Regions from separate parts of the Rhizobium aouanii genome, predicted to be linked through region 3. Evidence: predicted binding sites of a transcription regulator. Region 3 holds the regulator's gene; each other region holds the start of a gene.

What was found. The regulator LexA, encoded in region 3, represses DNA repair genes until DNA is damaged. The targets are predictions, from matches to a motif close to TGTTCNNNNTGTGTTCNG.
Region 1: V8P77_RS29180 (ATP-dependent helicase) is a predicted target of LexA. The motif match lies at 3,588-3,605, and genes of this name have one in related genera.
Region 2: uvrA (excinuclease ABC subunit UvrA) is a predicted target of LexA. The motif match lies at 2,990-3,007, and genes of this name have one in related genera.
Region 4: V8P77_RS23780 (DUF5680 domain-containing protein) is a predicted target of LexA. The motif match lies at 6,346-6,363, and genes of this name have one in related genera.

The regions. Positions count from the first base shown of each region.
Region 1 covers NZ_JBAMYD010000020.1:81,764-89,928, forward strand. The annotation lists gene V8P77_RS29145 (class I SAM-dependent DNA methyltransferase) at 1-386, shown strand, start outside; gene V8P77_RS29150 (hypothetical protein) at 450-983, shown strand; gene V8P77_RS29155 (hypothetical protein) at 985-1,320, shown strand; gene V8P77_RS29160 (DUF982 domain-containing protein) at 1,886-2,128, shown strand; gene V8P77_RS29165 (hypothetical protein) at 2,382-2,645, opposite strand; gene V8P77_RS29170 (BON domain-containing protein) at 2,816-3,076, opposite strand; gene V8P77_RS29175 (hypothetical protein) at 3,279-3,545, shown strand; gene V8P77_RS29180 (ATP-dependent helicase) at 3,653-5,710, shown strand; gene V8P77_RS29185 (enoyl-CoA hydratase/isomerase family protein) at 5,721-6,773, opposite strand; gene V8P77_RS29190 (putative bifunctional diguanylate cyclase/phosphodiesterase) at 6,857-8,165, opposite strand, start outside.
Region 2 covers NZ_JBAMYD010000003.1:370,847-379,011, forward strand. The annotation lists gene uvrA (excinuclease ABC subunit UvrA) at 1-2,867, opposite strand, end outside; gene V8P77_RS07655 (single-stranded DNA-binding protein) at 3,151-3,660, shown strand; gene V8P77_RS07660 (MarC family protein) at 3,776-4,423, opposite strand; gene gyrA (DNA gyrase subunit A) at 4,660-7,497, shown strand; gene V8P77_RS07670 (hypothetical protein) at 7,661-7,795, opposite strand; gene V8P77_RS07675 (hypothetical protein) at 7,832-7,987, opposite strand; gene V8P77_RS07680 (hypothetical protein) at 8,110-8,165, opposite strand, start outside.
Region 3 covers NZ_JBAMYD010000003.1:231,000-239,164, reverse strand. The annotation lists gene pdhA (pyruvate dehydrogenase (acetyl-transferring) E1 component subunit alpha) at 1-48, opposite strand, end outside; gene V8P77_RS07000 (FtsB family cell division protein) at 194-514, opposite strand; gene eno (phosphopyruvate hydratase) at 652-1,926, opposite strand; gene kdsA (3-deoxy-8-phosphooctulonate synthase) at 2,065-2,910, opposite strand; gene V8P77_RS06985 (VOC family protein) at 2,907-3,803, opposite strand; gene lexA (transcriptional repressor LexA) at 4,003-4,722, shown strand; gene V8P77_RS06975 (ComEC/Rec2 family competence protein) at 4,703-7,132, opposite strand; gene gltA (citrate synthase) at 7,423-8,165, shown strand, end outside.
Region 4 covers NZ_JBAMYD010000014.1:129,181-137,345, reverse strand. The annotation lists gene V8P77_RS23795 (DNA polymerase IV) at 1-1,037, shown strand, start outside; gene V8P77_RS23790 (L,D-transpeptidase family protein) at 1,344-2,600, shown strand; gene dnaE (DNA polymerase III subunit alpha) at 2,612-6,109, opposite strand; gene V8P77_RS23780 (DUF5680 domain-containing protein) at 6,615-7,079, shown strand; gene V8P77_RS23775 (ABC transporter ATP-binding protein) at 7,191-7,874, opposite strand; gene V8P77_RS23770 (lipoprotein-releasing ABC transporter permease subunit) at 7,889-8,165, opposite strand, start outside.

The DNA.
Region 1 (8,165 bases), on a different contig from region 3:
CTCGGCTCGTTGAGCTCAACAGGGAGCGAGCGGTCGAGGAAAAAAACGGCTTAGTGCGCTGGCTGCGCCCAGAATATCAGATCGGGCGGTTCGGATCCGAAACCGAGAAAGCCAAACAATTGGAAGCTGATCTCGGCGGTTCGGTTGTGCAGCTTCAAACGAAGGCAAAACCAACATTCCCCTCAGGAGACGCGGAGCAGACCGCTTTCGTCATAGATGCTCTGATAGAGAGCGGAGGAGTGGCGGACGCGTCTGTCCTAGCCAGCCGTTTCAAGCAGGGGCAGAAGACTCGGCAGGCAATCTCATCTGTTCTCACATCGCTTTATCGACTTGGCCTAGTTTCCACGAGCGACGGCAAGTCCTTCTCATGGCGTAGGGCGGCATGAGCTAGGATATGTTGAGCCTGCACCCTGCCGCCGGTTTCTTCAGAAAGTTTTGCGGAGTCTCGCATGGAAAATGCGACTATCATTTGGAACTGGATAACTGGCCCTAACGGGTCTGCCGTTGGCACTTGGGTAGGTGCAATAACTGCCTTGATAGGTCTACCTAGCGTTTTTCGGCAAACGAGGATGGCGAGAAATGCGGCCGCTGGAGCCAAGATTGCTGCTGACTCGGCTAAGACGGCAGCGGATGCTGCTGCTAAGGCCGTTTCGGCCTTGAGTTCGAAGATCAATCTTTCTAACGCGTCATATGCCAGCGGCCAGCTCGCAACATTACATTTTATGGTGCAGCACAAGCATTTCGGGGAAGCGCACACCTACTATGTAACGGTGAAGCGGACAATTTTGCAGGCTCATCACTCAAAGGCCAAAGTTCCGGAGGCGGCTCACGTTGCTATGAGCGCCATTGAGAAACAGCTATCATTGGCAAATCAGCAGGATTCAAGCTACAGGCCAAGCCGGCTTAATAAAGCCATTCTTGGACTGCTTGAACAGCTCAATGAACTTGAAAAACAATCAATGAATTCGAGAGCGGAGGCATAGTGTGCGTACGATCGACGACATACTTCCAACGGTGCAAGAGGCGACCGCAGACGGCAAGTTGCATTGGAAAGATTACGACATGCCGGAAAGCTACGAGGCGCAGATCGGGCCCTTCTTAGTCCGCATCTGGCAGTGGCAAGATAATGACGATGATACGTCAGGGTATACTGTTCAACTGTTAAGAGGTTCCAAAGTGATGGATACCGCTCGGGCTTCGCAATACGGTTCAAAGTTCGGGCTGCTGGAAGCAGTGTTTGAGGGTGCTCGCCGCTCCTATCTTAATGTGGATGAAGTTATTGCTGATTTGGAAGGAGAGCTTGCGAAGCTGATGAAGTAAGAATCTCTCCACAATGGCAACGCGATCAGACTGAGCGTACGGCGGGACGCTTGCACAATGGCAGCCCGCATAGAGATCGACTGCACAAGGGGACACAATCAGGTCGCTTCAGGTCTCATTTTGCGTCACAGTGCACGGCGAGGCGCGCTGAGCCCAGTTCGTAAATATTCCCGCTGTAGTCTTAGGACGGTTTCGATCGATATATGCGCTAGGAGAGCGTTTTCAGCGGATAATCTCTCGCCCGCGGGCGACGGTCGGCATTGCCAGCGCCCCACAGAGAAAGCAGCCTGGATCAGATTTCGACCTAAACCCATTTTGAGCCTCTCCGCTTGCGGAGCATGGTAGCGATGATACCGTGCCGGCGCCACATGACTTGGTTGTGGCTTCTAAAAATTCCTCTTGGCGCATCGTTCGCATTACGCAAGCTGTCATTTCGCCTCACCAGCCGCAACCGATCCACCATTGCTGACGGCAAAAATCACGCTAGAGTAACTATCGCAAAGTCTCCCTGGAGGAACTGGGAGATGCTGCATTCGTTACTGTCGAAAATCGTGGAGGAGCGTCGATGGCAACTGAAAGATGGAACAGCCCGGTCAAGGTTGGTTTCGAAGGTGCCGATGCGCGAACGGTCAATGGGCCGTTCGATGCGCTGAAGTGCCTGGCGGATCTGTGGCCGAGTATGCGTGGGCTTCGTTATATCAAGGCCCGCAGCGCCTGCCGGGCAGCGCTCGATGGGCGCAAGAGCCTGGAAGAAGCGAGAGCCGAGTTTCTGGCGGCGGCCGAAGAGGCGAAGCTGAAGCTGCATTAGCACTTCGGCAAGGAATTTCGGGCGATTTTCGCCTTCTGGGCGCGCAAGCGTGCCGGAACGGGACAATGCTTTAATTTTGGGCTTTAATTTTGGTTTAACCCTGCAACAAGTGCGTGCCGGGTTTTGGTGCAAAGGGCGTTGCGCCCGATACAGGTGCATCAATAGAAGATGACCAGCCATCATGATGATGGTTAGAGGCTCGTACCCTCTGCGGAAACGCAGGCGAGCCTCGTCCGAGCAGGACCGCCTTTTTTCAGCAATCCGCGCCGCTCTCATTCTCGATCTCGACATAACCGACGCCGATGATCGTGCCGTCCGCCGCGCGGATGAAGGACGGGAGATAGTCCGGTTCTATCGGCTCGCAGGCGACGGTCCCGGTATATTCGTTGAGGGCGATCTGGTCCTTCGGCAAAGCGGAATAATTCGTGCCGGTTTCCAGCGAGCCGTGGGCGGAGCCGGCAAAGACACCGCAACCCACGATCAAGGTCGTTGCCCAGAGGCGAGGAAGCAACTGCATGAGAGTCTCCAGCGTTTAGGTCCGGCCTTTCAACACGCGAGAGAGCAGTTTGGTTCCCTTCATGCATCGCAAAGAGATGAGCGCGAGCCGGCGTAGCGTTTCCTTCGCCGGCCTTTTATTTGATGGATGTCGCTGTCCCAAAACCGCTGCACACTTTTAGGCGACATGCATTAGCGTCGCAGCAAGCGAGCACGCACATAGCCCCGGCCGACGACGCCCTCGGCGATCTCGATCGCCCGCTCGACGTCGCCCCGCCGGCGCACGACACCCTCCAAGATGGTATAGGAGCCCGATATGCTGACGGTGATTTCGCCGGCTTCGATGTCGGCGGCCGCATGAAGGGCGCTCTCCACCGAGGCGCGCGTCGCGGCATCGCTGTGGCCCTGCCGGTCGGGCTCGTCATGCCCCGTGAATGCTGGAAAGCCGAGCACCGTGAATGCTGGAAAGCCGAGCACCGTGAACGTTTCCTGATGTTGGTTGATGTCTGTTAACGCGACAGCGACGCACTTCGTTGCGTCCCCCGGAAAAGAAGAGCCTGCTCGACAGCGATACCTGCGCGGTGGCATGGGCTACCCTTGGCGAAAGGCGCCGCGGCTTCCATATCTGGCTGCAGTCAAAAGAGGGATGATGACGATGAAAGCGCTTCTGTCCGCCTTGTTTGCCGGGGCAATGCTTGCCGGCTGCTCCTCGGCCGATGCGCCAGCGCTGGAACCCATTCCCGGCAGCATTACGTATGGCGGCCAGCCGCGAACGAAGCTCACCAAGTCGCCGGTCGGCAGCGCCGTCTACAACCAGTTCTACAACGGGACGGGCCAGCGCGTGGAGGAAACCTATATCCTTCAGCCCGACAGCAGCCTGAAGCTGGTGCGGCGCGAGATCGGTCCGGATTTCCCCGACTGAGATGTTGCTCGCGCGCCGCAGCGCTTGACAGAGGCCGCAATCGCGAACATTCAAGGAACATCTAATCTTTCCGCAGTGATTCTGCGGGAGCCCAACCGGACGGCTGGATGTATCTCGAAAAGCTCAATCCGCAGCAGCGCATGGCCGTCGAGCACGGCACGCTCATCGACGGCAGCCATATTGCCGGGCCGCTGCTGGTCATTGCCGGCGCCGGCTCGGGCAAGACGAATACCTTGGCGCATCGCGTCGCCCATCTCATCGTCAAAGGCGCTGATCCCCGCCGCATCCTGCTGATGACCTTTTCGCGTCGGGCAGCAGCCGAGATGGCGCGGCGTGTCGAGCGCATCTGCCGCGACGTGCTTGGTTCGAATGCCGGCGTCATGGCGGATGCGCTTTCCTGGACCGGCACCTTCCACGGCATCGGCGCGCGGCTGTTGCGCGATTATGCGGAGCAGATCGGTCTCGATCCTGGGTTTACCATCCACGACCGCGAAGACAGCGCCGATCTGATGAACCTGATCCGGCATGACCTCGGCTTCTCGAAGACGGAAAGCCGTTTTCCGACCAAAGGCACCTGCCTTGCCATCTATTCCAGGGCTGTGAATTCGGAAACCGCGCTGGACCTCGTGCTGCGCGACGTCTTTCCCTGGTGCGCAACCTGGGAGAAACAGCTGCGCGAACTTTTCGCCTGTTATGTCGAGGCCAAGCAGAGCCAGAACGTGCTCGATTACGACGATCTGCTGCTCTACTGGGCGCAGATGGTCGGCGAAGCGATGATTGCCGAGGATATCGGCAGCCGCTTCGACCATGTGCTGGTCGACGAATATCAGGATACCAACCGGTTACAGGCCTCGATCCTGCTGGCGCTGAAGCCCCAAGGCCAGGGGCTGACCGTCGTCGGCGACGATGCGCAGTCTATCTATTCCTTCCGTGCCGCGACGGTGCGCAACATCCTCGATTTTCCCGCCGCCTTCAGCCCGGCCGCCAATATCGTCACGCTCGACCGCAACTACCGCTCGACGCAGCCGATCCTCGCCGCCGCTAACGCCGTCATCGATCTCGCCTCGGAGCGCTTCACCAAGAACCTCTGGACCGAGCGGCAATCGTCCGAGCGGCCGCGCCTCGTCACTGTGCGCGACGAGGCCGAGCAGGCGCGCTACATCACCGACATGGTGCTCGACAATCGCGAGGAAGGCCTCACGCTCAAGCAGCAAGCCGTGCTCTTCCGCGCCTCGCATCACAGCGGGCCGCTGGAGGTCGAGCTGACCCGGCGCAACATCCCCTTCGTCAAGTTCGGCGGGCTGAAGTTTCTCGACAGCGCGCATGTGAAGGACATGCTGGCCGCCCTTCGCTTCGCGCAGAACCCGCGCGACCGGGTGGCGGGCTTCCGGCTGATGCAGATCCTGCCGGGCGTCGGGCCGTCGACGGCGCAGAAGACGCTCGATCTGATGGCCGAGGATGCCAGCCCGATTACTGCTCTTGGCGCCATGCCGGCACCGCCGCGCTCCGGCGAGGACTGGACAATGTTCGTTTCGATGCTGCAGGAGCTGAAATCCGGCAAGGCCGGCTGGCCGGCGGAAATCGGCCTGGCACGGCAATGGTACGCGCCGCATCTGGAACGGCTGCACGAGGACGCAGCGACGCGGCAGGCCGACCTGCTGCAGCTCGAGCAGATCGCTAGCGGTTATGCCTCGCGCGAGCGCTTTCTCACCGAGCTAACGCTCGATCCGCCGGACGCGACCAGCGACCAGGCGGGCGTGCCGCTTCTCGACGAAGACTATCTCATCCTGTCGACGATCCATTCCGCCAAGGGCCAGGAATGGACGAAAGTCTTCATGCTGAATGTCGTCGAGGGCTGCATACCGAGCGATCTTGCCGTCGGCACCACCGCCGAAATCGAAGAGGAACGCCGCCTGCTCTATGTCGCCATGACGCGTGCCAGGGATGGTCTCGACCTTGTCGTGCCGCAACGCTTCTTCACCTATGGGCAGAATTCGCAGGGCGACCGGCATGTCTATGCCTCACGCAGCCGCTTCATTCCCGCGACGCTGCTGCAGTTCTTCGAAGCTTGCAGCTGGCCGCAGGGAAAATCGGAGGCCGCTCAAGCGCAGGCGCGGCAGGTGCGCATCGACGTCGGCGCCCGCATGCGCGGCATGTGGCGATAGGCTGGAGCGTTCAGAGTGAAAGCGGCGGTTCGGCCGGTTTCAGGAAATGCTCGACCCTTGCTGACTCCACAGCCTCGACTGACGCCGGCGACCATTTCGGATTACGATCCTTGTCGATGACGGCGGCGCGAATACCCTCGAAGAAATCGGGATTATCCAGCATCTGCAGACAGACGCCGAGTTCACGGCCGAGGCATTCGGCAAGCGAGGTACTGCGGCGGCCGGCTCTCAGCAGCCACAAAGCGAGCTTCAAGCTGGTCGGTGAACGTGTCAGCAGCACCCGGTGTGTCTCGGCGGCGAATTCGTCTTCCTCTTCTGCGAGTACTGCCAGGATCTCCTCGACGCTGTCGAAACCAAATGCGCGATCGATCATCGCCGCGTTCTGCCTGAGCCGGCTTTCTCCCTGAGGCTCAGAAAGCGCCTGCAGCACGGCATCGACATCGCCGGATGAGCTGGCGCGCGGCAGGCCGGAGAGAGCATCGATCACCTCGCCGAGCCGCGACGAAGCGATCTGAAGGTCGGCCAAGCGGGCGTGGATCGCATCGGCAGCACCAATATCGAGCCCTGTCAGGCCGAGCCATGTTCCGGCCTCGCCGGGGCCGCGCGGCAGAAGCCAGGTGGCGCCGACATCCGGGACATAGCCGATGCCGGTTTCGGGCATGGCAAGCCGTGTGCGCTCGGTGACGATGCGGTGGCGGCCGTGCGAAGACAGGCCGACGCCGCCGCCCATGGTGATGCCGTCCATCAGCGCGACATAGGGTTTGGGATAGGAGGCAATCAGATGGTTGAGGCGGAATTCCTCGCGCCAGAAGCTTGCCGCTAGGCCATCGCCGGCGCGTGCGCTCTCATGCAGGGCGCGGATATCGCCGCCGGCACAGAAGCCGCGTTCGCCCTCTCCCGTCGCCACGACGCTCGCCAACTCGGGATCACCGGCAAAGTCGTGAAGGGCCGCAGTGATCGCCCGGATCATCGGCAGGGTCAGGCTGTTCAGCGCCCGCGGCCGGTTGAGGCGGATGATAGCAGCAGTCCCTCGCCGCTCAATGATGACTTCGCCGTCTTGCATGGTCCACCTCATCTGTTGAGACCATGAATAGACGACGGTGAAGCATCACTCCAGTCGATTTGCGGCGGATCGAGATCGATCGTTCAGGCAGACAGCGAATTACGGGCGGAGGCAACGGCCTCGCACCTTGCGGCGTAATCGATGGCAAGTTCGAGCGGCAGCGGCCGCGAGAAATGATAGCCCTGCGCCAGACGAACGCCCATCGCCTTCAATCCCTCGGCGATCTCTTCGCTTTCGACGCCTTCGGCGACGGAGGCGATTCCGAGATTCTGGCAGAGATTGGCGACCGAGCGGGTGATGTTCATGCAACGGGCGTCGCGATCGAAATTCATCACGAAGGACTTGTCGATCTTCAGCTTGTCGAAGCCGAGACGATGAATATGGCTGAGGCTCGAATAGCCGGTGCCGAAATCGTCCAACGCAATCGAAATGCCGGCGGCGCGCAGCATAGTGATCACCTGGTCGGCGGTGTCGAAATCGGAGAGCAGTGCGGTCTCGGTGATCTCGAATTCGATACGCCTGGGATCGATGCCGGAGCGGGTGATCATGGCAAGCAGCGCCATCGAGGTCTCGTGGTCGCAGATATCGCGCGCCGAGAGATTGAAGGACAGCCGGAGATGCCGTGGAATGATCGCCAGCCCTTCGAGCGCCTTGGCGAAAAGGACGCGCGTCATGCGGCCGATGACAGCCGTGCGCTCGGCCGCCGGGATGAAGGCGTCTGGGCTGATGCGGCCGAAGCGGGCGCTGTCCCAGCGGGCGAGCGCCTCGTAAGCGACGACGCGGCCGCTTCTCAATTCGACGATCGGCTGATAATCGAGTTTCAATTCCTTGGCGAAATCATTTGCCTGCAGTTCGAGTTCGATCAGGTGGCGCTGCGTCAGGATCTTCTCGTGCTCGGCTGAAAAGAATTCGACGCCGCTGCTGCGCTTGCTCTTGACCTGGTAGAGGGCGAAATCCGCTTTCTCGTAGAGATCCTCGGCGGTGTATGTGCCGATATCGGGGTAGACGATGCCGCAGGAACCGAAGACGCGGACCGAGCCGTCGGGGATTTCGAAAGGATCGCGGACGGCTGCACAGAGCGCCTGGCCGAGATCGGCGATCGCCTGGCGTGTCATCGAGCAGGGGAAGATGATCCCGAACTCATCGCCGCCGAGACGGGAGACGATGCCCTCTTCGCCGACCAGCGCGACGAAGCGGCGGGCCGTCTCCCTGAGAACGAGATCGCCGGCGGCATGGCCGAAGACGTCGTTGACAGGCTTGAAGCCATCGAGATCGAGAATGCCGAGGACGGGCGGCGAGGACGGATTCTTCTGCAGCCGTTTTTCCAGCGAGAGAAAGAAGCTGCGCCGATTGGCAAGGCCGGTCAGCTGGTCATGCAGCGCATTGCGGCTG
Region 2 (8,165 bases), 140 kb from region 3:
AACTGTCCGGTATAGGACCGCTTCTCCTTAACGATCGCTTCGGGCGTACCGGTTGCGACGATCTCGCCGCCGCCGTCGCCGCCTTCGGGGCCGAAATCGAGCACCCAATCGGCCGTCTTGATGACTTCGAGATTATGCTCGATCACCACCACCGAATTGCCCTGGTTGACCAGTTCGTGCAGCATTTCGAGCAGCTTGGCGACGTCGTGGAAATGTAGGCCGGTCGTCGGTTCATCGAGAATGTAGAGCGTGCGCCCCGTCGAGCGTTTCGACAGTTCCTTGGCAAGCTTGACGCGCTGCGCCTCGCCGCCCGAGAGCGTATTGGCCTGCTGGCCGACCTTGATATAGCCGAGACCGACATCCTTCAGCGCTTGCAGCTTGTCGCGCACCGCAGGCACCGCGGCGAAGAAATCGACACCTTCCTCCACGGTCATATCGAGCACGTCGGCGATCGACCTCTGTTTGAAGGTGACGTTGAGTGTCTCGCGATTGTAGCGCTTGCCGTGGCAGACGTCGCAGGTGACGTAGACATCCGGCAGGAAGTGCATCTCGATCTTGATGACGCCGTCGCCCTGGCAGGCCTCGCAGCGTCCACCTTTGACGTTGAAGGAGAAGCGGCCCGGCTGGTAGCCGCGGGCCTTTGCCTCCGGCAGGCCGGCGAACCAGTCGCGGATCGGCGTAAAGGCGCCGGTATAGGTCGCCGGGTTCGAGCGCGGTGTGCGACCGATCGGCGATTGGTCGATGTCGATCACCTTGTCGATATGCTCGAAGCCGTCGATGCGGTCGTGATCGGCCGGGTTTTCACGCGCGCCCATGACGCGCCTTGCCGCCGATTTATACAGCGTCTCGATCAGGAAGGTGGATTTGCCGCCGCCTGAAACGCCGGTCACCGCCGTGAACACGCCGAGCGGGATCGACGCCGTGACGTTCTTCAGATTGTTGCCGCGCGCGCCGACCACCTTGATCTCGCGGCCCTTCTTCGGCTTGCGGCGTTCGTCGGGAACGGGGACGCCGAGTTCGCCGGAGAGATATTTGCCGGTCAGCGACTTCGGATTGGCCATGATATCCTGCGGCGTGCCATGGGCGATGACCTGGCCGCCGTGAATGCCGGCGGCCGGGCCGATATCGACCACGTCGTCGGCCGACAGGATCGCATCCTCGTCATGTTCGACGACAATGACGGTGTTGCCGATGTCGCGCAGGTGCTTCAGCGTGTCGAGTAGCCGGGCATTGTCGCGCTGATGCAGGCCGATCGACGGTTCGTCGAGCACGTAAAGCACGCCCGTCAGCCCCGAACCGATCTGCGAGGCAAGCCGGATGCGTTGGCTTTCGCCGCCCGACAATGTGCCGGAATTGCGCGACAGGCTGAGATATTCCAGGCCGACATCGTTGAGGAAGCGCAGCCGGTCGCGGATTTCCTTGAGGATGCGCACGGCGATCTCGTTCTGCTTGGCATTGAAGCTTGCCGGCAGCGTCTCGAACCAGTCGCGGGCGACGCGGATCGACATACCAGTCACTTCGCCGATATGCAGCGTGTCGATCTTCACCGCCAAGGCCTCCGGTTTCAGGCGGAAGCCGTTGCAGGAAGGGCAGGGGGCCGCCGACATGAAGCGCTCGATATCCTCGCGCGCCCAGGCGGAATCGGTCTCTTTCCAGCGGCGCTCGAGATTGGTGATGATGCCTTCGAAATTCTTCTGCGTCGTGTAGGAGCGGGCGCCATCGGCATAGTGGAATTCGATCTTGTCGTTGGTGCCGTTGAGGATGACGTCCTTGGCCTCGTCGGAGAGATCGTTCCAGCGGGTGCCGAGCTTGAAGCCGTAATGTTTGCCGAGCGCTTCCAACGTCTGATTGTAATAGGGCGAGGTCGACTTGGCCCAGGGCGCGATCGCCCCGTCGCGCAGCGTCCGCTCGGGCTCGGGCACGATCAGATCCGGATCGATCTTCTGCTGAGCACCGAGGCCATCGCAGGTCGGGCAGGCGCCGAAGGGATTGTTGAAGGAGAAGAGCCTGGGTTCGATCTCCGGAATGGTGAAGCCGGAGACCGGGCAGGCAAACTTCTCCGAAAACAGCACGCGTTCATGCGTCTCGTTCAGCGACTTGTTGGCCGAGCCGCCGGCCGACGTTTCTTCCGGCGGCAGCGGCTTGTCGGCGAATTCTGCGACCGCCAGCCCGTCGGCAAGCTTCAGGCAGGTCTCCAGGCTGTCGGCCAGGCGCGCCGAGACATCCGAGCGCACGACGATGCGGTCGACCACCACGTCGATGTCGTGCTTGTATTTCTTGTCGAGCACCGGTGCCTCGGCGATCTCGTAGAACTGCCCGTCGACCTTGACGCGCTGGAAGCCCTTCTTCATCAGCTCGGCCAGTTCCTTCTTATATTCGCCCTTGCGGCCGCGCACGAGCGGCGCAAGAATATAAAGACGGGTGCCTTCGCCGAAATCGAGGATGCGGTCCACCATCTGGCTGACGGTCTGGCTCTCGATCGGCAGGCCGGTGGCCGGCGAATAGGGAACGCCGACGCGGGCAAAGAGCAGGCGCATGTAGTCGTAGATCTCGGTGACGGTGCCGACCGTCGAGCGCGGATTGCGCGAGGTGGTCTTCTGCTCGATCGAGATCGCCGGCGACAGCCCGTCGATCTGGTCGACGTCGGGCTTCTGCATCATCTCGAGAAACTGCCGGGCATAGGCCGACAGGCTCTCGACATAACGCCGCTGGCCCTCGGCATAGATCGTGTCGAATGCGAGCGAGGATTTGCCGGAACCCGAAAGCCCGGTCATGACGATCAGCTTGTTACGCGGCAGATCGAGATCGATGCTCTTGAGATTATGCTCGCGCGCGCCGCGGATGGAGATCGTCTTCAGTTCGCTCATCGTCTCTGCTTTGGTTTTCTGGATGACAGCCCTTATTTAGTGATGCCGACGGGCGAGTCGAGGCTGAATATCCGCAAGGGCTCAAGGTTTTCGATTCTGTTGACAGGATCATACGGATAAACTAGAACAAATAAAGAACAAAATTCCTGATGGATGCATGCGGCTTTCTGATGGATAAACATGTGGATTAAATGCCGCCCATGCGCATCGGCGGTCCGTGATGGTTTAAGGTGCGCCGATCGATTAAACGCCGCCGGGCAGGGCGGCAGGCAGGGTGAGAAGTATGGCTGGTAGCGTGAATAAGGTAATTCTGGTTGGAAACGTCGGGGCAGACCCCGAAATCCGCCGCACTCAGGATGGCCGGCCGATCGCCAATATCCGTCTTGCAACCTCGGAGACCTGGCGCGACCGCAATTCCGGCGAGCGCCGCGAAAAGACCGAATGGCACACGGTCGTCGTCTTCAACGAAGGCCTCTGCAAGGTCGTCGAGCAATATGTGAAGAAGGGCGCCAAGCTCTATATCGAAGGCCAGTTGCAGACCCGCAAGTGGCAGGACCAGCAGGGCCAGGATCGCTACAGCACGGAAGTGGTGCTGCAGGGTTTCGGTTCGACGCTGACGATGCTCGACGGCCGCGGTGAAGGCGGCGGCGCGAGCCGCGGTAGTGGCACTGGCGCTGGCGGCAACGATTATGGCGACGACTACGGCGCACCGGCTCCCTCCTCATCGCCGAGCCGCGGCGGTGGCGGCGCCGGTAACTTCTCGCGGGATCTCGACGACGATATCCCGTTCTGATCGGTAGCCTTTTTTGGCTTTGTGAAAGACTTGAGAGAGCATGGTGCCTTGGACGGCGTCATGCTCTTTTTCGTTGAACCTGCACCGGATGGGCCTGAACCATCTGCCGCTATTTTTAGTGCGGCGTCGCGCTGATCAGATTGAACGCCGACTTCGCGCCATCGACGACGAATTGTGCGGCGAGCGCTGCGAGGATGACGCCGAGGAGCCGTGTCAGGATCGCCCGGCCAGTGACGCCGAGGAAACGGTCCAGCCTTTCGGCGATGAGCAGCATGACGAAGGTCAGCAGCATATTGGCGGCAATGACGCCGATCAGCTGCGCTTTCCCGATCGAGGTGGCCAGCGTGCCGGCAAGCAGGATCGTCGCCGAGATCGCGCCCGGGCCGGCAATCAGCGGCAAGGCGAGGGGAAAGACGGCGATATTCTCGATATGATCCTTGGTGATCGCCGCCTCTGTCGCCTTCTCCTTGCGCTCTTGCCGCCTCTCGAACACCATCTCGAAGGCGATCCAGAACAATAGCAGCCCGCCGGCGATGCGGAAGGCGCCGATCGAAATCCCGAGCACGCCGAGCACGCCGGCGCCGAACAGCGCGAAGACGGCAAGGATGATGAAGGCGATGACCGAGCCGCGCAGCGCCACCTGTGTGCGCTCGACCCGGCTCATGCCTGTCGTCAGGCCCAGAAAGATCGGTGCGAGCCCCGGCGGATCGATGGTGACGAGAAGCGTCGTGAAGGCGTTGATCAATTGGTCGGCGCTTGCCATCAGCTCTCCGGAACCCCATATGAGTGCGTGGTTTTTATGATTGTGAAGCGGGGATTCCGATTTGGCAAATATCCCGCAGCTGCCCGCGGCTGATTTGTCCGGTCCGGCCGCGCAACGCGCATGTTTTACCCTCTTTAAGCCGCAAAAGCCTGTTCAAAACGTGCTGTGAAATTGGCGCGGCAACAGGCTTTCCGCTATAAATCTTCAAGTGATTCTAGAAGAGATCGTGATCTGTTTTGACTGAGCAAACACCCCCCGGCGGCGGGAAGCTCCCGCCAGGCATCGAGCCCATCTCCATCATGGAGGAAATGCAGCGGTCGTATCTCGATTACGCCATGAGCGTCATCGTCAGCCGCGCGCTCCCCGACGTGCGCGACGGCCTGAAACCCGTGCACCGGCGCATCCTCTACGGCATGTCCGAGCTCGGCATCGACTGGAACAAGAAATACGTCAAATGCGCCCGCGTCACCGGTGACGTGATGGGTAAATTCCATCCGCACGGCAATTCCGCGATCTATGATGCGCTTGCCCGCATGGCGCAGCCCTGGTCGCTGCGTCTGCCGCTGATCGACGGTCAGGGCAATTTCGGTTCGGTCGATGGTGATCCGCCGGCGGCCGAACGTTATACCGAATGCCGCCTCGAAAAGGCTGCCCACTCGTTGCTCGACGATCTCGACAAGGAAACCGTCGATTTCCGCGACAACTACGACGGCACGCTCTCCGAGCCGGTCGTGGTGCCCGCCAAGTTCCCGAACCTGCTCGTCAACGGCGCCGGCGGCATCGCCGTCGGCATGGCGACCAACATCCCGCCGCACAATCTCTCCGAAGTCATCGACGGCTGCATCGCGCTGATCGACGATCCGGCCATCGAGCTGCCGGAACTGATCCAGATCATTCCCGGTCCCGACTTCCCGACGGGGGCGAAGATCCTCGGCCGTGCCGGCATCCGCTCGGCTTATGAAACCGGCCGCGGCTCCGTCATCATGCGCGGCGTCGCCGCCATCGAGCCGATGCGCGGTGACCGCGAGCAGATCATCATCACCGAGATTCCCTACCAGGTGAACAAGGCGACGATGATCGAGAAGATGGCCGAGCTGGTGCGAGACAAGCGCATCGAGGGCATCTCCGATCTGCGCGACGAATCCGACCGCCAGGGCTATCGCGTCGTCGTCGAGCTGAAGCGCGATGCCAATGCCGAGGTCATCCTCAACCAGCTTTATCGCTATACACCGCTGCAGACCTCCTTCGGCTGCAACATGGTGGCGCTGAACGGCGGCAAGCCCGAACAGCTGACCCTGCTCGACATGCTGCGCGCTTTCGTCTCCTTCCGTGAGGAGGTCGTTAGCCGGAGAACGAAATTTCTGCTGCGCAAGGCGCGTGACCGCGCCCATGTGTTGGTCGGTCTCGCCATCGCCGTCGCCAATATCGACGAGGTCATCCGCGTCATCCGCCAGGCGCCCGATCCGCAGTCCGCCCGCGAAGAGCTGATGACCCGCCGCTGGCCGGCCGAAGATGTCGAAAGCCTGATCCGTCTGATCGACGATCCGCGCCATCGCATCAATGACGACCTGACCTACAATCTCTCCGAAGAGCAGGCCCGCGCCATCCTCGAACTGCGCCTTGCCCGCCTGACGGCCCTTGGCCGCGACGAAATCGGCGACGAACTCAACAAGATCGGCGAGGAAATCAAGGATTATCTCGATATTCTCTCCTCGCGCGTCCGCATCCAGACCATCGTCAAGGATGAACTCATCGCCGTCCGCGACGAGTTCGGCACGCCGCGCCGCACCGAGATCGTCGATGGCGGTCTCGAAATGGACGACGAGGACCTGATCGCCCGCGAAGACATGGTCGTCACCGTCTCGCATCTTGGTTATATCAAGCGTGTGCCGCTCACCACCTACCGCGCCCAGCGCCGCGGCGGCAAGGGTCGCTCCGGCATGACCACCCGCGACGAAGATTTTGTTAGCCGGCTATTCGTCGTCAACACCCATACACCGGTTCTGTTCTTCTCCTCGCGCGGCATCGTCTACAAGGAGAAGGTCTGGCGCCTGCCGATCGGCACGCCGACCTCACGTGGCAAGGCGCTGATCAACATGCTGCCGCTCGCACCGGGCGAGCGCATCACCACCATTCTGCCCTTGCCCGAGGACGAGGTGAGCTGGGACAATCTCGACGTCATGTTCTCGACGACGCGCGGCACGGTTCGCCGCAACAAGCTGTCGGACTTCGTCCAGGTCAACCGCAACGGCAAGATCGCCATGAAGCTCGAAGAGGAGGGCGACGAAATCCTCTCCGTCGAGACCTGCACGGAAGATGACGACGTGTTGCTGACGACGGCGCTCGGCCAGTGCATCCGCTTCTCCGTCGACGACGTCCGGGTCTTTGCCGGCCGCAACTCGATCGGCGTGCGTGGCATCTCGCTTGCCGGCGGCGACCGCATCATCTCGATGACCATTGTGCGCCATGTCAACGCCGAGCCATGGGAACGCGCCGCCTACCTGAAGCGCGCCGCCAACGACCGCCGCCTGACGACGGGCGAGGCCGAGGAAATCGCGCTGGTCGGCGAGGAAGTCACCGAGGAGGGGCAGCTGAGCGACGAGCGTTACGAAGAGCTGAAGCAGCTCGAGCAGTTCGTCCTCACCGTCTCCGAGAAGGGCTTCGGCAAGCGTTCGTCCTCCTACGACTTCCGTATCTCCGGCCGCGGCGGCAAGGGCATCCGCGCCACCGACACGTCGAAGACCGGCGAGATCGGCGAGCTGGTCGCAGCCTTCCCTGTCGATGACGGTGACCAGATCATGCTGGTCTCCGATGGCGGTCAGCTGATCCGCGTGCCGGTCGGCGGTATCCGCATCGCCAGCCGCGCCACCAAGGGTGTCACCATCTTCTCGACGGCCAAGGACGAGAAAGTCGTCTCGGTCGAGCGCATCAGCGAGCCGGAGGAGGATGAGACGGAAGAGGCTGTCGAGGTCGCCGAAGGTGCCCCCGCTACCGACGAGGGTGCTACCGACGAAGCTGCTGGCGACGAGGCACCGATTGCCGATGGCGATCCGACCGGGCCTGCGGAGGAATGATCAAATGAGCGGGGCGGCTTCGAGCCGCCCTTTTCTTTTTGAACCGGATGATGGTTCGGGACGACACTCAAAGAAAAAGCCGGACGCTGGGTGCGTCCGGCTTTGAATGGCCCTGGCGACAGAAGGGGGCCACTCAAGGGTGGGAAGAGGAGAGAAAGGGACGTCAGAACGCTCTATGTTTTTCGTTCAGAGCCTTCACCTCTTCGCCTTCGCGCCGGAGCGCTGAAATCGTCGAGGCCACAGACACGATGAACATGACGCTGATAAGGGCGGTGAGCACTGTCAAGATCGTGAACATAGGCATTCCTTTCCTGGGGAGTTGCGTTCTCGCCCCTCAGTACTGGCCCAGAACGGCCGTGCGGGCCGAAGCATAGGGACCATAAACCTTGGACGTATCGACCTTCTGATCATAGAGAGCGACAGTTGCGGTCAGCATGCCCGTGACCATTACCATCCAGAGCACGTTAATCATCGTAATCTTGCCGGGCATTTTTATTCCTTCCGCGCCGCTCTACGTATCGGTTGAATGAACGCATCCGCCTGTAAATGGTTCCGCCGGATGTTGATCGGGTGTTTACCAATGCCGATCTGAAGCGACCTTGAATGTCTCGTTCATCTGGCATTCAGATTCGAAGCTTCGCGCAGCCGGCCCTGGGCGCGCACGATCG
Region 3 (8,165 bases):
TGCTGCAGTTTTGCGGCTGGAAACGGTCGCGGTCTTTCGCGGCGCCATTCAACCCTCCCTATGGGTTTGTCGGTTCTTGGTGGCGCGTACCATAGGGAAGAAATATGACCACAGCAATGCCATAAATGCATGGCTCGTATTCAACGCTAAACCGTTGAAAAAACTACGAATATTTCAATTAACCTATTTCCGGTTAATTGGAATATTGGTTGAAAACGACGATCTCGTCGGCGCGCGACATGTTGAGCTGATAACGCGCTTTTTCGTCCAGCATATCCTTGTCGAGCGAGCCATCACTCAAGAGCGCAACCTGATTTTCAAGATGTTCGCGCTTTGCTTTCAAGACGGCAAGCTCTTTTTCACGCGCGACACGCTGACGCTCGAATGTCTCCGTCGCGCGCAGGCCGTAATCGCCATGGATGCAATGATAACCGAAGTAGGAAAGGAAGGCGACCGTCATGGCCGGAATGACGAAGCGACCGATTCTTCTCTTTTTATGATGCTTTGTCCACATACACGCATGCTCTTGAACGCATTACCAATTCGTTCAATCTAGCGCGCAGAGATTAACCGTTCGTTGACTCTAAAAAACGGGCAAGAAAAAACCCGCGCCGGGAAGGCGCGGGTTAAACAATCAAAAGTCAGATCCGATCAGCCGCGGATGATCGAGCGGCCGGCATACTGGGCCTGGGGTCCGAGGCCTTCTTCGATGCGGATCAGCTGGTTGTACTTGGCAAGACGATCGGAACGCGACAGCGAACCGGTCTTGATCTGGCCGCAGTTGGTGGCGACCGCGAGATCGGCAATGGTCGAATCTTCCGTCTCGCCGGAGCGGTGCGACATGACGGCGGTATAGGCCGCCTTGTGCGCCGTGTTGACGGCGTCGAGCGTTTCCGTCAGCGAGCCGATCTGGTTGACCTTGACGAGGATCGAGTTGGCGACGCCCATGCGGATGCCGTCGCGAAGACGGGCGGAGTTGGTGACGAAGAGGTCGTCGCCGACGAGCTGGGTCTTCTTGCCGGCCAGGTCGGTCAGCGTCTTCCAGCCGTCCCAGTCGTCTTCGGCCATGCCGTCCTCGATCGAGATGATCGGGTAGTTGGCGGCGAGCTCGGCCAGATATTCGGCCATGGCGCCCGATTCCAGCGTACGGCCTTCCCCTTCGAGAACGTATTTGCCGTCCTTGAAGAATTCGGTCGAGGCGCAGTCGAGGCCGAGGCACATGTCGTCGCCCGGCTTGTAGCCGGCTTTCTCGATCGACTTCATGATGAAGTCGAGGGCCTCAGGCGCGCTCTTCAGGCCCGGCGCGAAGCCGCCTTCATCGCCGACATTGGTGTTGTGGCCCTGGCTAGCAAGTTCCTTACGCAGCGTATGGAAGACTTCCGAACCCATGCGCACGGCTTCGGCGATCGAATCGGCACCGACCGGCAGGATCATGAATTCCTGGAAATCGATCGGGTTGTCGGCATGGGCGCCGCCATTGATGATGTTCATCATCGGCACCGGCAGCAGGCTGGCGGAAGCGCCGCCGACATAACGGTAGAGCGGCAGGCCGGAGGCCTGGGCGGCAGCCTTGGCGACGGCCAGCGACACGCCGAGAATGGCATTGGCGCCGAGACGAGACTTGTTCGGCGTGCCGTCCAGCTCGATCATGATGTTGTCGATCTGGATCTGGTTTTCGGCGTCGATGCCGCCGATCGCGTCGAAGATCTCGGTGTTGGCGGCTTCGACCGCCTTTTCGACGCCCTTGCCCAGGTAGCGCTTGCCGCCGTCACGCAATTCGACCGCCTCATGCGCGCCCGTCGAGGCGCCCGAGGGAACGGCCGCGCGGCCCATGCTGCCATCTTCGAGATAGACATCGACTTCGACGGTGGGGTTACCACGGCTATCGAGAATCTCGCGGGCGATGATATCGGTGATTGCAGTCATGGGTTCTTCCTGCTCGGTGGATGATAAGTCGGTTCGAAACCTGTCTTAGTCGAAGGCGTGCAAATTACAATGCTGCAATTTCCAGCCTTCGAACCAGCGTTCCCGGCCTATAGCACGATCATGTCAGGCTGTTGAACGTCAAGCCTTGGCGACCGCATCGAAGGCAAGCAGCTTTTCGAGAAGCCGCGGCATGTCCTTGAGATAGACCATGTTCGGGCCGTCGGAAGGGGCATTGTCGGGGTCCTGATGGGTTTCGACGAAGACACCGGCGATACCGGTAGCCACCGCTGCGCGCGCCAGGGTTTCCACGAATTCCCGCTGCCCGCCGGAGGATTCGCCCTGCCCGCCCGGCTGCGCCACGGAATGGGTTGCATCGAAAATAACGGGCGCGCCCATCGCCGCCATGATCGGCAGCGAACGCATGTCGGAGACCAGCGTATTGTAGCCGAATGAGGCGCCGCGCTCGCACAGCAGCACGTTCGGATTGCCACTGGCATTGAGCTTCTTCAGAACGTTCTTCATATCCCAGGGAGCGAGGAACTGGCCCTTCTTGACATTGACGACGCGGCCGGTCTTGGCGGCGGCGATGAGAAGGTCGGTCTGGCGGCAGAGGAAGGCCGGAATCTGCAGGACGTCGACGACCCTTGCCACCTCGGCGCATTGCTCGGCGGTATGAACGTCGGTCAGGACGGGAAAACCGAATTCCTTCTTGAGGTCGGCAAAGACCTCCAGACCCTTTTCGATCCCGATACCGCGCTCGGCCGACAGCGAGGTGCGGTTAGCCTTGTCGAAGGAGCTCTTGTAGACGAGGCCGATGTCGAGCTTTGCGCAAAGCTCTTTCAGCATGCCGGCAACCATGAAGGCGTGGTCGCGGCTCTCCATCTGGCACGGCCCCGCAATCAGCGACAGGCGGCCGGTATTGGAAAAGGTGACCTGGCCTTGGCCTTCGCCAATCCTGACCTCGGAATTCGTATCAGTGCTCATCGTGTTTCCTCGAAGGCGAAGAGCGTGCCCTGCCCGGGCGCGGGCTTCACCAGAATGCGATTGTTCTTGCGCGTGTATGTCACCCCGTTAGCAGCCAAATGCGCTTCTGTCACGGCAAGATCGGCGACAGCAAAGAGGATTGCCCGGCCGCGCAGGCCGCGATCTGCGAATGAGCCGGCGATGTCGAAATAGGCCTCCAGCCCTTCTGGCGTCATCAGGCTGATTATCGCATTCGATGCCGCGATAGTGACGCCGAAACCGGTTTTCTCGACTGCCGATTGCGCCACGGCAAGGCTGACGAACGCAGCGAATGCGGCAGCATCAGGTGCGCAAAGCGCGATCTCGACTATGCCGGTGACACCATTGGCATGCGTCTCCAGCGCGGCCCGGTCGGCCGGTAGCGGATTGATGCGCTCGACGGTGAAAAGCAGGAGATCAGGCGCGCGCAGGTCGCCGGCGAAAGCCAGCTTGAAGCCCGCAATCGTCTCGGAACCGTCCGGCATCGTCATCGGCCGGGTGAACTGCAGCATCTCGCCGGCGCTCGATCCGGCGCCGACGAAATCCTGATGATCGATGCCGGCATCCTTGCTGCCGAACGCCAGCCCCGAAAGCCCCTCCTCGCCACAGCGGAAACGGAAGGCCTGGTTGCGGGCAGTGAAGACATTGCCTTGCCGCACCGATGCCTCGCTCTCCTCGACGCTCGCAATCCCGAGCGGCTCCAGATAGGTCTTGTCGGCAAAAAAGACGCAGGCGTTTTCCGTTCCAAAGGGATGGCGCGCATCGGCGGCAACGGTGAAGCCGAGCTTGCCGAGCCTCTCGCGCGCCAGATCGATATTGACGACCGGCAGCACGACATGATCCAGCGGGTGCGGTTTGGCGGAATGCTCGCTCATGATTATCCCTCCCTCAAACGGCAAGAGATGTGCGACGGCGCGCCCCTCAATGCAAGAGATGTGTCCCAATCCGGCGAAAGAAAATAAAAATCTCAACGAGTTGGCACCAAGTTTTACGGAAATTTAGCTACTTGCGGAACACATATGGAACATATAGTGTCTGTTCTGGATTTGTTTCAATCACGAGGTCACAACGTCGATGCTCACGCGCAAACAACAGGAGCTTCTCCTTTTCATTCATGAGCGCATGAAGGAATCCGGCGTTCCGCCATCTTTCGACGAAATGAAAGATGCTCTGGACCTCGCCTCCAAGTCCGGGATTCATCGCTTGATTACAGCGCTCGAGGAGCGAGGCTTCATTCGCCGCCTACCGAACCGCGCCCGCGCGCTCGAGGTCATCAAGCTTCCGGAGGCCTACAGCCCCAGCATTCAGCCCCGGCGCGGATTTTCGCCGAGCGTCATCGAGGGCAGCCTCGGCAAACCGCAGCCGGTCGCCACTCCTGCTCCCGCGAAGCCCGTCGCCGACAACGGCAACTCGGTCTCCGTGCCGGTCATGGGCCGAATCGCTGCCGGTGTGCCGATTTCAGCGATCCAGAACAATACCCACGACATCGTCGTTCCGGCCGACATGCTCGGCTCCGGTGAACATTATGCGCTCGAGGTCAAGGGCGATTCGATGATCGACGCCGGCATCTTCGACGGCGACACCGTGATAATCCGCAACGGCAGCACCGCAAGTCCTGGCGACATCGTCGTTGCTCTGGTCGACGACGAAGAAGCGACACTCAAGCGCTTCCGCCGCAAGGGCGCCTCGATCGCACTGGAGGCCGCCAATCCGGCTTACGAGACCCGGATCTTCGGGCCGGACCGTGTCAAGGTTCAGGGCAAACTTGTCGGTCTCATTCGCCGCTATCACTGACATTGGCCAGGCCCGATTCGGTAAAACTATTGCTGCGCCAGTCATAGGCGCGATGGCGCATCCATGGCCGCGACAATGCATCGAATGCCGTTGCGACCTCGAGGCCAGCGTCCGTGAAGCGCAACTCGATAGAACCGGTTCTGCGCAGCGTTTCACCGGTGAAGAGCGTCGCGCCTGAGCGGCAGCTGTTGAAGCGAAAGCGGACCGACGTCACGACGATATCGGCCGCGTCGCATGCCGGGCCGAGGTAGGCGGCGTTGTCGATGACGGTTACCACCTGACCATTGCCAAGCCTTGATGTGCACCAGGCCTTCTTGACGCAGGAAAAGCGGTTTGCGTCACCGCCCGCTGCGGCCGACCGCATCGCGGTCCTTGCTTCGTTCTGCTGATCGCGGGAAAGCCTGACGCGGCGATCTTCTCCCTGCGTTGGGAGAGCAGGACCATCCAGCATCTTCGGCGGATCATGCCTCGGCAGGACCAGCGCTCTCTGCCACTGATCGAAGATGAAATCCGGCGGTCTTTCACGGTTGGAAGCCATTGCCGCCGCCTCGACGATTGCAACGAGACTGCCATCCTCCGAAATCACCAGATCCGGCGGCCGGGGAACCGGCAGAAGCAACAGGATGAGCGTTGAAACCGCGATGATCGATGTGCCGACATGGCGCAAGCGGGTGCGGAGCAGCGTCAGCAGCAGAAAGCCTGCCACTGCGACAGCGAAATACCAGGCTGGCAAGCGGCCGACGTCGATATTACCATCCCAGCCGGACACCGTCTTTGCCACCGCGATCACCAGATCGAGGCCGAATCCGACGACCTTCCAGGGCAAAACATCCAGACCGAAAGGCATGAGCAGCATCGCCAGCAGGCCGGCCGGCATGACGATGAAGGAGATGATCGGCATTGTCGCGAGGTTTGCCGGCAGGCCGTAGGCGGTCAGGCGATGAAAATGCTCGATCGAAAACAGCGCGGTGGAAAAACCGCCGATCAGCGAGGTCAGGAAGACGCCGCCGAAGAAGCCTGCAATCGTAACGAAAGGCCTGATGATCGGCAGCTTCAGGAAGGCGTTTTCGCGGACGCGCCGGTCCTTCCACAGCTGATAACCCGAGACCAGCGCCAATGTCGCGGCAAAAGACATCTGGAAGCTCGGACCCAAAACCTCGGACGGCGAAATGACGATGATGACGAGTGCGGAGAGAGCGACATTGCGCAGGCTGATCGACGGCCGGTCGAAGAAGACCGCAATCAACATGATGGCCATCATGATGAAAGCGCGCTCGGCAGAGACCGCAAAGCCCGAGATCAGGAAATAGGCGGTGACGGCGATGAGCGCGCCGGCGGCAGCGATCTTCTTCGTCGGGTAGGCCTCAACGATGCCGGGAAAGAGGCTGAGCAGCATCCGGAAGCCGACGAAGAAGATGCCGGCCGATAGCGCCATGTTGAGACCGGAGATGGCGATGATATGAGCCAGACCGGACTGGCGCAGCGCCTCCGTCGTCGCATCCGAAATGGCCCGCCGCTCGTCCGTCACCAGAGCAGCGGCAAAAGCGCCGGTGTCGCCGGGCAGGATTGACCTTATGCGGTCGCCAATGCCGCTGCGCAACCGGTAGAGCCCTTCGAGCAGCGCTTCCGCCGTCGATCTTGCAGCCTGGGGAGCTGCCTGCGCATCGACCTTCGTCGGTGCACCGTAGAAGAAACCGTTGGCGCCGATGCCATCGAAATAGGCACTGAAGGAGAAGTCGTTGAGCTCGGGAAGAGCTGGGCCCGCCGGCGGCGTCAGCCGCGCCCTGCCGGTGATGAGATCGCCGATCTCGAAGGCCGCGTCCGCGCCGCGGGCGATCGCGGTGATACGTTCCGGCCGCCGCTTCACCTGTGGCGCCTCAGTGCCGGTGACGGCAAGAATGTAGCGCCACCGCCCGCGACCGTCGCCTTCGCGCCGCTCGACGCGGCCGGTCACCGTCGTCGTCACGGCGGAATCGAGGATCACTGTGGAAGCCCGCCGGCTCTCGAACTGCGCCGTGACCATGCCGCAGGCCACGAGCGAAAGCGCAAGCAGCGTTGCCCGCACCGCGGCCCGGCGGCTGGCAATGAGAACCGCCACGGTCAGCGCCAACAGGCAGAGCAGCGATGCAATGAGAGGAAAATCCGATGCCGCGAGAAACCAGACGGCTGACCCGGCGCCGAGGAAGACCGGCGAGAACAGCAGCAGGCGGCCATGGTCCGCCTCCTCGCCCAGCATGCGCATGCCGGCACGCAGCAAGTGAGAGGCTGCGGCCGGCAGCCGGTGGCGCATTGGTGTCGCCGACTGCGTCCTTGTCGATCGCGTCACCACGACAGGTGGTGAAAAACTGTTGGAGTCGGCGAGGCCTTCGCCTGCTTCCGGCCGCAATTCGACTGTCGTCAACTCCTGCATGAACCGCCCAAGCCCGGCTGTGAAGGCGGCCAGAATGCAACCTCCAATCAAATCCGGCAAGGATAATCGATTGAAATATGAGGGAAAATCGCGAGCCCCAAAAGAGCAGTCGAATCATCGGCTTCCGATATGCGTGCGGCTCATCGCTGCAGTGCCTAAAAGATAATACCGCAATGCACAAAATGCCGTCACGGTAACTTGGCATTAGCCTCGCGATCATATAGCTATCGGTGAGGACGCTTAACCCCTATGGCGCTTTTATGGCGCCACCGCCATTTCGGAGGATCAGCATGACGGATCAAAGCGCTACAATAAAAATTGGTGACAAGTCTGTCGACCTTGCTGTCAAAAGCGGCACGATCGGCCCGAGCGTCATCGATATCGGTGCCCTCTACAAGAACACCGCTTCCTTCACCTACGATCCGGGTTTTACCTCGACTGCATCCTGTGAATCGAAAATCACCTACATCGACGGCGACGAAGGTGTCCTGCTGCATCGCGGCTATCCGATCGAGCAGCTCGCCGAGCACGGCGACTTCCTCGAAGTCTGCTACCTCCTGCTTTACGGCGAACTGCCGACCACCGTGCAGAAGAAGGATTTCGATTACCGCGTCACGCACCACACCATGGTGCACGAGCAGATGAGCCGCTTCTTCACCGGCTTCCGCCGCGATGCGCATCCGATGGCCGTCATGTGCGGCTGCGTCGGCGCGCTGTCGGCCTTCTATCACGACTCGACCGACATCACCGATCCGCACCAGCGAATGGTCGCCAGCCTGCGCATGATCGCCAAGATGCCGACGCTTGCCGCCATGGCCTACAAGTACCATATCGGCCAGCCCTTCGTTTATCCGAAGAACGACCTCGACTATGCCTCGAACTTCCTGCGCATGTGCTTTGCCGTGCCTTGCGAGGAATATGTGGTCAATCCAGTGCTTGCCCGCGCCATGGACCGCATCTTCATCCTGCATGCCGATCACGAGCAGAACGCCTCGACCTCGACCGTCCGTCTCGCCGGTTCGTCGGGTGCCAA
Region 4 (8,165 bases), on a different contig from region 3:
TCGCCCGCATCCACGGCGTACGTTCGGCCATGCCGATGTTCAAGGCGCTGGAGGCCTGCCCTCAAGCGATCGTCATTCGCCCCGACATGGAGAAATATGTCCGGGTCGGACGCCAGGTGCGCGCCATGATGCAGGATCTGACGCCGCTGGTGCAGCCGCTTTCGATCGACGAGGCCTTCCTGGAGCTCGGCGGCACCGAGAGGCTGCATCACGATCCGCCGGCGCGCACGCTCGCCAAATTCGCCCGCCGCATCGAAAGCGAGATCGGCATCACCGTTTCGGTCGGGCTTTCCTATTGCAAATTCCTCGCCAAGGTCGCCTCCGATCTGCAGAAGCCACGCGGCTTTTCGGTCATCGGCCGCGAGGAAGCGGTCGAGTTCCTGGCGCCGCGTCCCGTCACCACTATCTGGGGTGTCGGCAAGGCCTTTGCGGCGACGCTGGAGGCGGACGGCATCCGCACCATCAGCCAGCTGCAGCAGATGGAGGAAAACGACCTGATGCGCCGCTACGGCAGCATCGGCCAGCGGCTCGCACGGCTGTCGCGCGGCATCGACGACCGCGACGTGCATCTCAATGATGCGGCCAAGAGCGTTTCGTCCGAGACCACCTTCTTCGACGACATCTCGCGTTATGACGATCTGGTGCCGATCCTGCGCAACCTCTCCGAAAAGGTCTCCTGGCGGCTGAAGAAAAACGACATTGCCGGCCAGACCGTGGTCTTGAAGATGAAGACCGCCGATTTCAAATCGCGCACCCGCAACCGCAAGCTCGAAGACCCGACCCAGCTTGCCGACAGGATCTTCCGAACCGGGCTCGAGCTTCTCGAAAAAGAGACTGATGGTACGAAGTTCCGCTTGATCGGCATCGGCGTCACCGATCTCGGCGATGCCGCCCGCGCCGATCCGCCCGATCTCATCGACCGGCAATCGGGCCGGCGGGCGGCGGCCGAAGCGGCGATGGACAAGCTGCGCGACAAATTCGGCAAGAAGACGGTCGAGACCGGCTATACATTCGGCAGCGGCAAGCGCGATCGCTAGAGCATGATGCCGAAAAGTGTGAGCGGTTTTCGGACGACATCATGCTCTAACTATATAATGTAGAACAGGATTCAGATTTTAGGCCGAGCCGGCCTAAAATCATCCTGTTCTAGCGCATAACCCCGAAAATCGGAATCGATTTTCGGAAAGGATTATGCGCAGATTCAAAGTGATAGAGCGTCCTTAGCGCGTCTGAAGACGCGCGGCGCTCTAACGCGTGAAACCTGCGGGTGGTCCGGCCTATAAAATCTTCCTTAAACTTCGTCCCATAATGTGCCGGGCAAGTATTGCGTATGGTTGGGTCTCATGTTCTCGCGTCTCGTCTTCGGCCTCGGCTTGCTGTCGGCCACCGCACTCGTGCACCCCGCTCTTGCCGCGGATGGGCGCACGCTGCAGATCATCGTCTCGAAGGACAAGCAGTCGCTTGCGGTCTATGATGGCACCGAGGTCGTCGCGACCTCGAAGGTCTCGACCGGCAAGGACGGCCACACGACGCCGAGCGGCATATTTTCGGTGCTGGAAAAGCAGAAATACCACGAATCCAATCTCTATTCCAACGCCCCGATGCCGTTCATGCAACGGCTGACCTGGTCCGGCATCGCGCTGCACGAATCCAATTCGGTGCCGCGTTATCCGGCCTCGCATGGCTGCGTGCGCATGCCCGGCACCTTCGCAAAAATGCTCTATGGGATGACCGACCGCGGTGTCCCCGTCATTATCAGCGACGGTGAACTGGCGCCGCAACCGATCGACCATCCGACGCTTTTCCATCGGCAAGGACCGGCGGCGATGCCGCTGCTTTCGGATGTCGAGCTGCGGCCCTCCATGCCCGACGGCCTCGGGGAGCCGGTACAGGTGGCGATGAACGACACGGCTGCGATGCCGATGCCGGCCGTGCCGCCGATTGCAGCGCCCGAACCCGAGCCGCCGTCCGAGCCGATCAGCATGCTCGTTACGCGACGGACACTGCGCGAGACGGTGATCGACATCCAGACCCTGCTCAACCAGCTCGGCTTTTCAGCCGGCAATCCGGACGGCTTGCTCGGTCCGTCGACCGTGCAGGCGATCAAGGCTTTCAAGACATTGCGGCCGACGGAATTCGCCGCCGACAGGAACCTGGTCTCAGACACGCTCCTCAGGGAAGTCTATGCCGCGGCAGGCAAGGGCGAGCCGCCGAACGGCGTCATCATGGTGCGGCAGGCCTTCAAGCCCCTCTTCGAAGCGCCGGTGACGATCGCCGATCCGGGACTGGCGCTCGGCACGCATTTCTTCACGTTGCATGCCGTCGATGCAAAGGCCGGCACAGCGGAATGGCTCAGCATCACGCTCGCGAACAATCTCTCCCGCGAAACGATGAAGCGGCTCGGCATCACCAATCAGGAAAGCTCGATCATCACAGGCAAGCCGATCGCCCGTTCGCTCAGCCGGATTAGCATCCCCGATGAGACCCGCCGCAGGATCAACGCCCTGATCGCGCCCGGCTCGACGCTGACGATCTCCGATACCGGCCTCGGCCGGGAGACCGGCGAAGGCACGGATTTTATCACCATCACCCGCGGGTGACGTGGGGCTGATCAGACCAGTTCAACGTCGACGACGCCGGGGGCGGCGCGAAGGGCGGCGGCAATCTCCGGCGTGATGCGGTATTTCTCCGGCAGCGCCACTTCCACCTCGCGCTTGCCATCCTCTTTGATGACGATGAAGGAAACGAGGCCATCACCCTTGGCGTTCAAATGGCCGGCGACCATCCTCAGCGGTCCGGAATCGCGGACATAGACGCGCAGCGCCTTCTGCATCTGCAGTGACTTTTCCTCCAGCGACTGGATCGTCTGGATGCGCAGGCCGATGCCCTCCGGCCGCTCCTCGCCCGTCGCGGTTAGCACGAAGGATTTGCCTGACTCCAATACGTCGCGATACTGGTTCAGCATTTCCGAAAACAGCACCGCTTCGAACTGGCCCGAAGAATCGGAGAAGACGATGATGCCCATCTTGTTGCCGGTGCGGGTCTTGCGCTCCTGCTTCGAGATGACGGTGCCGGCAAGGCGGGCATTGGCCGCGCCCTGTTTGATGGCGGCGGAAAACTCGGCAAAGGTCTGCACCCGCATCTTCTGCAGGATGTTGTTGTAGGAATCGAGCGGGTGGGCTGTCAGATAGAAGCCGAGCACCTGGAATTCCTTGAGCAGCCGCTCGGAGGGGAGCCAGGGCGAGAACGGCGGCAGCGAGATCTTCTCAGGCCCCGACGTCAGCGTGCTGCCGAAAATGTCCGACTGGCCGCTCAGCTTGTTCTCCTGGGCGCGTTGGGCATAACCGAGAACACGGTCGAGGCCGGCTGCCAGCTGGGCGCGGTCCATGTCGAAACAATCGAAGGCGCCGGCATAGATCAGGCTTTCGAGCACGCGACGATTGACCTGACGCGGATCGATGCGCAGGCAGAAATCTTCGATGCTGGCAAAGGGCTTGTCGCCGCGCACCTCGACGATATGGTCGACGGCGGATTCGCCGACACCCTTGAGGGCGGCGAGCGCGTAATAGATGCGGTTGGCGCCGGTCTCGAAATGGCGGAAGGAGGTCTGCACCGAGGGTGCGATCACCTCGATGCCGAGGCGCTTGGCATCCTGGCGGAAATCATTGACCTTTTCCGTATTCGACATGTCGAGCGTCATCGAGGCGGCGAGGAATTCGACCGGATAATGCGCCTTCATGTAGGCCGTCTGGTAGGAGACGATGGCGTAAGCGGCGGCATGCGACTTGTTGAAGCCGTAATTGGCGAACTTCGCCAGCAGTTCGAAGATATTGTCGGCCTGCGGTTTCGATACGCCGTTCTTGACCGCGCCGACGACGAAGCGTTCGCGCTGCTGGTCCATCTCGGCCTTGATCTTCTTACCCATGGCGCGGCGCAGAAGGTCGGCTTCGCCCAGCGAATAGCCGGAAAGTACCTGGGCGATCTGCATCACCTGTTCCTGATAGACGATGACACCCTGGGTTTCCTTGAGCAGGTGGTCGATCATCGGATGGATCGATTCCAGCTCTTCGTCGCCGTGCTTGCGGGCATTGTAGGTCGGGATATTCTCCATCGGGCCCGGGCGGTAGAGCGCCACCAGCGCGATGATGTCCTCGATGCAGTCCGGCTTCATGCCGATCAGCGCCTTGCGCATGCCCGCACTTTCCACCTGGAACACGCCGACCGTCTCACCGCGCGACAGCATCTCGTAGGTCTTCTTGTCGTCGAGAGGAATGGCTGCGAGATCGACCTTGATGCCGAGCTTGGCGACGAAATCGACCGCGACCTTCAGCACGGTCAGCGTCTTCAGGCCGAGGAAGTCGAACTTGACGAGGCCCGCCTGCTCCACCCATTTCATGTTGAACTGGGTGACCGGCATATCCGAACGCGGATCGCGATACATCGGCACCAGTTTGGAAAGCGGCCGGTCGCCGATGACGATGCCGGCGGCATGGGTCGAGGCATGGCGGTAAAGCCCCTCGATCTTCTGGGCGATGTCGAGCAGGCGCGCGACAACCGGTTCCTTTGCCGCCTCCTCCTGCAGCTTCGGCTCCTCCTCGATCGCCTTGGACAGCGGCGTCGGATTGGCGGGATTATTCGGCACGAGTTTGCAGATCTTGTCGACCTGGCCATAGGGCATCTCAAGCACGCGGCCGACATCGCGAAGGGCGGCGCGTGCCTGCAGCGAACCGAAGGTGATGATCTGCGCCACCTGCTCGCGGCCATACTTGGCCTGGACATAGCGGATCACCTCTTCGCGGCGGTCCTGGCAGAAGTCGATGTCGAAGTCGGGCATCGAGACGCGTTCCGGATTGAGGAAGCGCTCGAAGAGCAGCGAAAAACGCAAGGGATCGACGTCGGTGATCGTCAAGGCATAGGCGACCAGCGAACCGGCGCCCGAACCGCGGCCGGGACCGACCGGAATGTCATGCTGCTTGGCCCATTTGATGAAATCGGCAACGATCAGGAAGTAACCGGGGAAACGCATGCGCTCGATGACGCTGAGTTCGAAATCCAGCCGTTCGCGATAATCCTTCTCCTCGTAACCCGGCGACATGCCGAGTGTTGCAAGCCGCATGTCCAGCCCTTCGACCGCCTGGCGGCGCAGCTCGCTCGCCTCGGCGCGTTCGGCCTCCTCGGCATCGTCGGTCGCACCGGTGAAGCGCGGCAGGATCGGCTTTCGCGTCTTCAGCACGAAGGAGCAGCGCGTGGCGATCTCGATCGTATTTTCCAGCGCTTCCGGCAGGTCGGCGAAGAGCTTGACCATCTCGGCCCGGCTCTTCAGATAGTGATCCGGCGTCAGGCGAAAGCGGCTGTCGTCGGAGACGATGGCGTTGTGCGCGACCGCCATTAGCGCATCATGGGCGTCGTAATCGTCGCGGGTCGGAAAAAAGGCCTCGTTGGTCGCAACCAGCGGCAGGTCGTGGGCATAGGCAAGCCCGATAATCTTCTGCTCGTGCCGCTTGTCGTAGGTGCCGTGCCGCTGCAGCTCGACATAGAGCCTGTCGCCGAAGAGGCGCTTCAGCGTGAGCAGCCGGGCTTCCGCCTGAGCGGGATGGCCTTCCTTGATCGCCACGTCGACCGGCCCGGTCAAGGCGCCGCTCAATGCGATCAGCCCTTCCGTGCCTGCCTCCTCCAGCCAGGAGGCGCTGACATGAACGGCCTGGTTGCTTTCGCCGCCGAGATAGGCCCGGCTGACGAGATCGACCAGCCGTTCGTAACCGGCATCCGTCGCGGCGAGAAGAACGATCGACGGCAGCTTGACCAGGGCCTGCTGGCTGCCGCGCTTTTCCGTCTCCAACCCGTCTCCCATATCGATCGAGACCTGACAGCCGATGATCGGCTGCAGGCCGTCTTCCATCGCTTTCTGGGAGAATTCGAGGGCGACGAACAGATTGTTGGTATCGGTAATCGCAATCGCCGGCTGGCTGTCGCCGGTCGCCTTGTAGAGGATCTTCTTCAGCGGCAGTGCGCCCTCGAGAAGCGAATAGGCGGAATGGACCCTCAGGTGGATGAAGCCTGGCGTGCCGCCGGTCGCCTCACCCGTTGAACCCTTTGCCGTATCCGCCATGACATGCCTTCCCAATCACCCGAATGAATCGGACGCATTGTCGGCATAGAGGGCGATGATGTCCAGAAGAAGTCCCGCGGCCGGACCGCATGAGTACCATGCGATCCCCTGAAAAGTTTAGAGCGCAATCACGATGAGCGAGAAGCTGGCAACGAACATTGCGATGGAGGTGAATGCTGCGATATCACGGATCATGTCAGTCATCGGGCTCTCCTTTACTCGTTATGTTTTCAATTTGTTCCATGTATGTTCCGTTGTCAACAGGAATCTTTTCCTTCTTTCTTATGTCCGAAAAATGCGGGAATGTGCCCCTGCGGATTGCTGGGAGCCGGCACTCGACGTGACGGGCAGCAGGTTGCTCCCTTCTCGGCCTGCCCCAGATCGGTCACGGCGCCTGGACGGCCAGCCTCCACGGCGGCCCGCTTATTTCTGGTCTTCGTTCCCCTTTCGTTCTTTACACATCGCAGCATATTTGCCAGCATCGGCGGGCTGAGAGGAGAACGACATGTTGGATATTACGATGCTGAACGAATTCGTCGTGGAGGCGAAGGCTGCGACCTATGTCGGCGGCGGCGTGGCGCGTACGTCCTGCCGGCCGAATTCCCACGATATCGGTTACGAACGCGGCGGCTGGCGCTATCTCGACAGTTATTTCGGCGGGACCGATTTCGCCGGGCAGGAAGTGGTGTGGCTTGCCGACGAGCCCGTCTGGGCGATGAATTATTTCGGCTGCGTCATTGCCCCGAAGCTCATCGACGGCGCAGCAGCAGGAACGGTGATCAAGACGGCACTTTCTGCGATGTATCGCGAGGGCCGGTTTCTTGGCGGGATGGAATTCGACCATCCTTTCGGCCGCTATATCGACAGCAGCGAAGGCGGTTGCGAGCGGTTCATCGGCCACGAATGCATCATGGTCGATGGCCAGAAGGTCTATATGCTCGACTACCGCGGCGGGCTGGTCATCCCCTGACCGCAGTCTTTAAAGTGTATCGCATCAATCCGGATTCATGCGAGGCGCTTTAAGTCTTTGATTTGTGCATACGTTATCCCAAAACCGCTGCACCCTTTTGGGCGACATGCATCAGAAATCGACGATCTTGCCATCGGATATCGTCACGCGCCGATCCATGCGGCGGGCGAGCTCGTGATTATGGGTGGCGATGAGGGCAGCAAGGCCGGACTGGCGCACCAGCGCTTCCAGCGCGTCGAAGACGTAGCTTGCCGTTTCAGGGTCGAGATTGCCGGTCGGCTCGTCGGCAAGAAGCAGTGTCGGCGCATTGGCGACGGCGCGGGCAATCGCAACGCGCTGCTGCTCGCCGCCGGAAAGCTCGCCGGGGCGATGCGAGCCGCGATGGCCGATGCGCATATAATCGAGAAGTTGGCCGGCCCGCTCTCCGGCTTCCTTCCAGGAAAGCCCGGCGATCAGCTGCGGCATCATGATATTTTCGAGCGCCGAGAATTCCGGCAGCAGGTGGTGGAACTGATAGACGAAGCCAATTTCGCTGCGGCGGATGGCGGTGCGTTTCTCGTCGCTCAGACCGTCACAGGCATGGCCGTTGATATTGACCTCACCGCCGTCCGGATGCTCCAGCAAGCCGGCAACATGCAGCAGTGTCGACTTGCCGGTGCCGGAAGGGGCGACGAGAGCGACAATCTCCCCCTTCGATATCGAAAAATCCGCGCCCTTCAGGATCGAGAGCAGCGTACCGCCCTGCCCGTAATGGCGCTGGACGCCGGTAAGCTGGAGAACGACGTTGCGTTTCATGAAGGCGGCATTCCTTATTCGTAGCGCAGGGCCTGCACCGGATCGAGCCTGGAGGCACGCCAGGCCGGGAAGATGGTCGCGATGAAGGAGAGCGTCAGCGCCATGGCGACGATCGAGATCGTTTCGCTCAGATCCATCTCGGCCGGCAGCTGGCTGAGGAAATAGACCTGCGGATTGAAGAGCACGGTGCCGGAGATCCAGGAGAAGAACTGGCGGACGGATTCGATGTTGACGCAGACGAGGACGCCGAGCAGCACACCGGCAATGGTGCCGACGATGCCGATCGCCGCC